Regions from separate parts of the Oceanobacillus timonensis genome, predicted to be linked through region 3. Evidence: predicted binding sites of a transcription regulator. Region 3 holds the regulator's gene; each other region holds the start of a gene.
What was found. Region 3 encodes Rex, which represses fermentation and respiration genes when NADH is low (regulators of the CRP and FNR family bind a similar motif). Its sites were predicted from a motif close to TTGTGAAATATTTCACAA; they were not measured.
Positions count from the first base shown of each region.

Region 1: B7E05_RS04535 (nitrate/nitrite transporter) is a predicted target of Rex. The motif match lies at 988-1,005, and genes of this name have one in related genera.
Region 2: qoxA (cytochrome aa3 quinol oxidase subunit II) is a predicted target of Rex. The motif match lies at 1,286-1,303, and genes of this name have one in related genera.

Region 1 covers NZ_LT800497.1:906,698-908,977, forward strand. The annotation lists gene B7E05_RS04535 (nitrate/nitrite transporter) at 1-789, opposite strand, end outside; gene B7E05_RS04540 (nitrate reductase subunit alpha) at 1,292-2,280, shown strand, end outside.
Region 2 covers NZ_LT800497.1:3,126,721-3,129,000, reverse strand. The annotation lists gene qoxB (cytochrome aa3 quinol oxidase subunit I) at 1-7, opposite strand, end outside; gene qoxA (cytochrome aa3 quinol oxidase subunit II) at 133-1,017, opposite strand; gene B7E05_RS15310 (EAL domain-containing protein) at 1,485-2,280, shown strand, end outside.
Region 3 covers NZ_LT800497.1:3,430,011-3,432,290, reverse strand. The annotation lists gene abc-f (ribosomal protection-like ABC-F family protein) at 1-807, opposite strand, end outside; gene B7E05_RS16755 (redox-sensing transcriptional repressor Rex) at 1,087-1,722, shown strand; gene B7E05_RS16750 (DUF4305 domain-containing protein) at 1,802-1,996, opposite strand; gene B7E05_RS16745 (CPBP family intramembrane glutamic endopeptidase) at 1,998-2,280, opposite strand, start outside.

The DNA.
Region 1 (2,280 bases), 2.5 Mb from region 3:
TTTATCAGCCAATAAACCGCCAATTGGTCTTAATCCTGTCGCAAGCACAATAAAGATAGCTGTACGAATACCGGAATCTACCGGTTCTAATCCGAAGTTATCTACTAAAAAGCTTGGGAGGAACATGGTAAACGCAACAAAAGCTCCAAATGTAATGAAATAGAATAAGCTTAAGAACCATAAGGTGGTATTTTTATAGACACCTTTCAGTTGTTCGGCCATTGATTTCTTGACTTTTTCTTCTTTACGGTCACCAAAGATAAACACAAGTGCGGCAAATAAAAGTAAGATAATCAGAAAGATGCGTATCGTTCCTTGCCAACCGATTGCCTGCGCGATGACAGGAGCACCAAAAGTTGTAATGGCTGTACCAGCGTTACCAACACCGTATACTCCATTAATAAATCCATGTCTTTCTTTCGGGTAATATTTCGGAAGCGATGTAACGCCGATAGAGAATACAGCTCCGCCTAACCCCAAAATGAAACCGCCGATAACTAAATCCACAAAAGAGTTCGCGATGCTCAAGTAGAAAACAGGAAATAGTAAAATCAGGAAGCTGATCAGGAAAATCATTCTTGCGCCAAAACGGTCTGCGTAAAAACCGATTGGAATACGCAACAGGGATCCTAAAATAACAGGAATAGCTGTAACGATAGATGCTTGTCCGCCTGTTAATGGAATGTCCGTTGTAATATATGGCATGAGTGATGAAATCAATACCCACACCATAAATCCAACAACGAGATTTGAAGTTTGTAAGGTTAATTGTAATCCAGGTTTTTTCATGTTTGATCTCCTTCCAATATGAAGTCATTCTTTTTCTTACACGATAAGGAAGTGTAAGAATGCAATCATTTAAAGAACGTCGAATCGAGTGTCTCCTTTTTCTGATGAAGGAGGCGAGAGCTTGTGCTCTTCATAAGGTGTCCGTTTGTTTATTGATGCGATTACGGTGAAAATTTTAATCTTTCTTTAACAAATACGTAGTGAAATAAATCACATAATTTGTGTCATCTTTTTGAAAATACGTATTGGTTATGGGGAAATGTCGGTAGAACATCCATATAATGTTTTTTTAAGATCTTAAGAATAATGTTTTTTTAAGATCTTAAGATAGATTTTTTCGTTAACTGTAACAGTACTTTTTAAAGCCCCCTAATAACAAACCATCTAAATTTGACTAAATTTTGACTTCTGCCATCCGTGTGATGTTTTTCACAACGAAGGGGAATGAGAAATGATTTAATAGGCACCAGATTGATTAGCAATTCCATTAGGAGGGATTTAGATGGCGAAGAAACCATCTCCACTTTGGCAAAGATTGAATTACTTAAAGCCGAAAGAGAAATATTCCAATAATCATAGCCAATTACAAGAAGGAAATCGTGATTGGGAAAATGTTTATAGAAAAAGATGGCAGCATGATAAGGTTATTCGTTCTACCCATGGTGTCAATTGCACCGGGTCATGCAGCTGGAACATCTATGTAAAAGACGGCATCGTGACATGGGAAGGACAGGCGTTGGATTATCCGACCACGGGTCCGGATATGCCGGAATTTGAGCCGCGTGGGTGTCCTAGAGGAGCAAGTTTCTCCTGGTATCTATACAGCCCTTTACGTGTGAAATATCCTTACGTCAGAAAAAGATTGCTTGATTTATGGAGAGAAGCATTACAAACCCATGATAATCCATTAGAAGCTTGGAAAAGTATTGTAGAAGATAAAGAGAAGGCAGCGTCCTATAAACAAGCAAGAGGAAAAGGTGGCCTGGCTCGTGCGGATTGGGGAGAGGTAACCAAACTAGTTGCTGCATCCTGTCTATATACTGCGATGAAATATGGTCCGGATCGAAATGTTGGATTTTCTCCTATTCCTGCCATGTCCATGGTTAGTTACGCATCAGGCAGTCGCTTTATGCACCTTCTTGGCGGACAGATGTTGAGTTTTTATGACTGGTATGCAGACTTACCGCCAGCATCTCCGCAGATTTGGGGAGATCAGACGGACGTACCAGAAAGTTCGGACTGGTTTAATTCGAGCTACATTATTACCTGGGGTTCGAATGTTCCGTTAACACGTACGCCGGACGCACACTTTTTAGTCGAAGCTAGATATAAGGGCACCAAGGTTATTTCCGTAAGTCCGGACTATGCAGAGTCCACGAAGTTTTCCGATGACTGGTTATCTGTCAAACAAGGGACAGATGGTGCTGTGGCCATGGCGATGGGGCATGTTATTTTGAATGAGTTTTATGCGCAAAACATGACACCTTATTT
Region 2 (2,280 bases), 300 kb from region 3:
AATCCATTGTATTCGTAACTCCTTTCTAGAGCATAGATATTTGAAACACCTAAAGAAAAAGCTGTATCCGCTAATTCCTTAGCAAATTTGCTTTTTTCATTATCGGAGTCATTCTTCGTGCTAGTGACGTCCTTAGTGGTCATGACCTCCGTGGCCGCCGTGACCACCATCACCATGATCGTGAGGACTGTTTTCTCCTTCAGGTGCAGGTTTGAATTCTTGGTGTGTACCAGTAAACGTCTGTTGACCTAAATGTCCAGGCTCTAATAATTCTTCAAATGTTTCTTCCGTTAACGGGTCAGCAGTATTATGAACATCTTCTACCCATGAATCAAAATCACTTGGAGACATGGCTGTTACTAAAAATTCATTTTCTGCAAAACCTTCTCCATTAAAGTTGGAGTTTCTTCCAATATATTCTCCCGGCTCTTCTGCCACAACGTTTAAGTAGTTTGTCATATCAGCCATAGCGTATTTCTGTCCTGCCAGCTGCGGCACCCAAAAGCTTGAAATAGTACCGTGTGAATATAAGCGAAACTCAACATTTTGATCCGTAGGAATGTAAGCATAGTTTACTGTTTCAATATCCTGTTCCGGATAACTGAAATGCCACTTCCAATTGGAAGACGACGCATAAATAACAAGAGGTTCATCTTCTTCATATCCTTCTGGTGCGCTTTCCACCGAATAGATGGACATGGCGGAAACAATGGATAAGAAAGCAACAATAAGAATTGGAACCGTAACAATGATTCCTTCCACATATTTATTTCCTTCAATATGGGGCGGCTCATAGTCAGGATCTTGTTTTGATGCTCTGTATTTAAATAAAATAACTGCAAGCATTACTAAAACAACAATCACAATGAAAGACATTGTAATGATTGATATCCAAATCACTGTTGCAGTTGTATCTGCTTGAGGACCCTTTGGATCAAGTACGAGTAACGGTTCACAGCCTGCAAGAAAAGCGGTAATAGCTGTTAAAAATGCTAAATAGGTCCACTTTAATTTCATGTTGATACCCCTTCCTTTGATGTTGTATTTCGTTTGATATCTTTTAGAGGGTGTTCAAAAAGGTAATAAACGATAAACGGCGAGATAATGACTTTTTTGTCAAAATCGCCTTTATTGCGATTGTTCATCCTGTTAAAAACATGTAACAACTTTTTGAACATCCCCGTTTATTAAGAGGTTGTCCAAATTTTGAATGAACACACAATTAATTTAGTATTGCTTTATGGCAGGAATAATATTAATACGCATGTAGACAAATTACAAGAGATTGAAAAACACTTCACAAAATGTTCATGAAAACTTCTACATATTTTTGAAAAATGTCGAAACATGCCAAAAAAAGCTTGACAATGATTTCAAATAGTAGTATTAGGAAAAATTTAAAAAATATGTTGCTGTGTAAAGAAAATGAAATACAATCAAGTCCAAATGAGAATATGCTATAATGAAAGGAAGGGGGAGTCACCATGGATCCATTAGATATTTTGATAGATTTAGAACAATTACTTCCTTATTATAAACCGATTATCCGTGCAGACAAACAACTTGTGAGCGGCTATGAAGTAATTGCTTATTTCTTAGATGAAAATAACAAAGAGCAGCGTTTAGACTGGCTTTTCGATGACCCTTCTATTCCGGATGAATTTCGGTTGGAAGTAAATCAATATATTCATCAGAAAGCGATTGAGAAGAAATTACAAGACGGTTTTTCAGGACATCTTACTTTATATTATGATGCAGCATTATTCGTTCGTGATAACGGGGAAGCATTCATTCATTTATTACACAGCTATCAGGAACAAGGGTTAGACTTAAATAACATTATTCTTGAAATCAAGGATACCTGCTTACCGGAAAACACAGGCCAATTGAACCATATCATAAAATATTTAAAAACAATTGGTGTTAAAATAAGTATTGAAATGGCAAATCCCAGTGGCAGTTTAAATCAGCTGGCTGTTCTGCATCCTTCTTTTATTAAGGTAGATACATCCTTTTTGAAAGATGATTTGCTGCCGCATTTATACAAAGACGTTTACTTTGGTGTATCCATGTTATCCAGAAAAATTGGCGCATCCTTATTATTCAAAGGAATACGTTCTTATAAACAATTGAATTTTGCCTGGCAAAGCGGCGGGGAATATTATCAGGGAAGTTATCTGACGAACCCGCAACAGGATTTTATAGAAGAAGATTTCTGTAAAAATGATTTAACCGAGTATTTTAGAGAATTTGTGACTTATGAACAACAGAAAGCAAAAG
Region 3 (2,280 bases):
CTGCTGTTTTTCAAATTCTTTTTTCTCTTGTTCATAATCAAACGCTTTTTGGTCTAAATAGTTGCTGTAGCTTCCATGGAACTTTTTAGAATGATGTCTGGAAATCTCGTAGACAATAGATACGGTTTTGTCTAAAAAGTAGCGGTCATGGGAAACAATAACGATAGCACCCGGGTAATTGACTAAATAACTTTCCAGCCAGGTAAGCGTATCAATATCTAAATGGTTTGTCGGCTCATCCAGAATAAGCAGCTGCGGTTTTTGCAAAAGGAGTTTCCCAAGCGCCAATCTTGTTTTCTGCCCGCCGCTTAAATCTGTAATCAAGGTATCGTAGTCATAATCACCAAAGGATAAACCGGTGAGTACAGATTTGATTTCTGCTTGATACGTATAACCGCCGCTTGTTTGGTAATCATTTTGGAGTTTGTCATATTTATCGAGCAGTTGCTGATAATCAGACGCATCCATACTGGAAGAATCCGCCATCTGTGTTTCCATTTCACGCAGTTTTTTTTCCATGGAGAGAAGTGGAGAAAATACATCCAGCATCTCTTTCCAAATGGTTTTTCCAGACTCTAACGTCATATGTTGGGAAAGATAACCAAATGTTAAGTCTTTCGGTTTGAATATTTCGCCACCATCAAAAGGCATTTCGCCTGCCATTATTTTGAGCAGTGTTGACTTACCGGACCCATTCCGGCCAACAATTGCAATACGTTCATTTTCTTTAATTTCCATTTTTATATTAGAAAGAATCTCTTCTGCTCCAAAGGATTTCGAGATTCCGTTTAATTGCATTAAAATCATCATTGCCATCCTTTCTAAGTTAGAAAAAAGCCTGTGCAAATACGGTACAGCATAGTCTGTTGATCGGCTTTCTTTTTCAATCATCCTGTTAAAGGAAATCATACCTTATACAAGTGTAACGTATCCCAATAGAAGCGACAATAAAATTAGCTAAAGTTCGCCATGTTGGCAGTATTTCTGTTAAAATTGTATAGTAGAGGATGTTAATGTTGAATAAAAATGAAAAGGTTTAAATAATACATTTTCCTATACTTAGAAACTGAAGAGAGGCCGTTTCAAATGGAACAAAATAAAATTCCGCAGGCAACAGCAAAACGTTTGCCTTTATACTATCGATTTCTCAATAATTTATATCAACAGGGGAAGCTGCGTGTGTCTTCGAAAGAATTAAGTGATGCTGTGAAAGTAGACTCTGCGACGATTCGAAGAGACTTTTCCTATTTTGGAGCGCTTGGAAAAAAAGGGTATGGATATAATGTGGAGTATTTATTAGGTTTTTTTAAAAGTACATTGGACCAGCATGAAATTACCAATGTTGCTTTAATCGGAGTTGGAAATCTGGGAACTGCATTTTTACATTATAATTTTTTAAAAAACAACAATATCCGTATTACAATGGCTTTTGATACAGATGAATCCAAAGCAGGCAAGGAAATTGGCGGCGTTCCCATTTATCATGTGGATGAATTAGAAGATAAAATAAAGGGGATTGAAGTTGCTATTTTAACGATTCCGGCTGAAGAAGCAGATGCTGCTGCAAACAGATTAGTTGATTTAGGCATTAAAGGCATCCTTAATTTCACTCCAGCACGCATTACTGTCCCAAGCAATATCCGTGTACATCATATTGATCTAACGGTAGAATTGCAATCACTGGTATACTTTTTAAAACATTATTCTTTAGAAGAAGAATAGTCCGTTTTTATTTACTGATAAGAAAACTAGCTCTCAAGCAGCTTTTCTAAGAGAAAGCAGTGTGAGAGCTAGTTTTTTCTTATTTTTTATTCTTTACTTTAAAGTAGTACCGCAACATTCGGAAGCCGGCATAAAAAGTAAGTGCCGCAATACCCGCGAACAGGATTGTTACGGTGTCCCAGACAGTGTCTCCTTTACTGAGAACACCAATATAAACAAATAAAGCACCGAATAAAATATAAAAAATGGCTTTAATTAAATATGGACGATGCATGTTAACCTCCAAAGAATATGAGTTGTAATTGATCGAGTTGCTTTTGAATTTCTTCTGGATCTAATGACAGCTGAGCCAAAACAACAAGTGTGTTCATACCGGCATGTACGATAATAGGTACAAGAATCCGCTTTGTCTGTACATAAAGGAATGCAAAAACAAATCCCATTGCTGTATATACTAATAGATGCAAGAAATCCCAATGAATCACGGCGAAAATAATAGAAGATATAATGGCCGCGAAGAAAAAGTTCATTTTTTTATAAAGGGATCCAAAAATAATC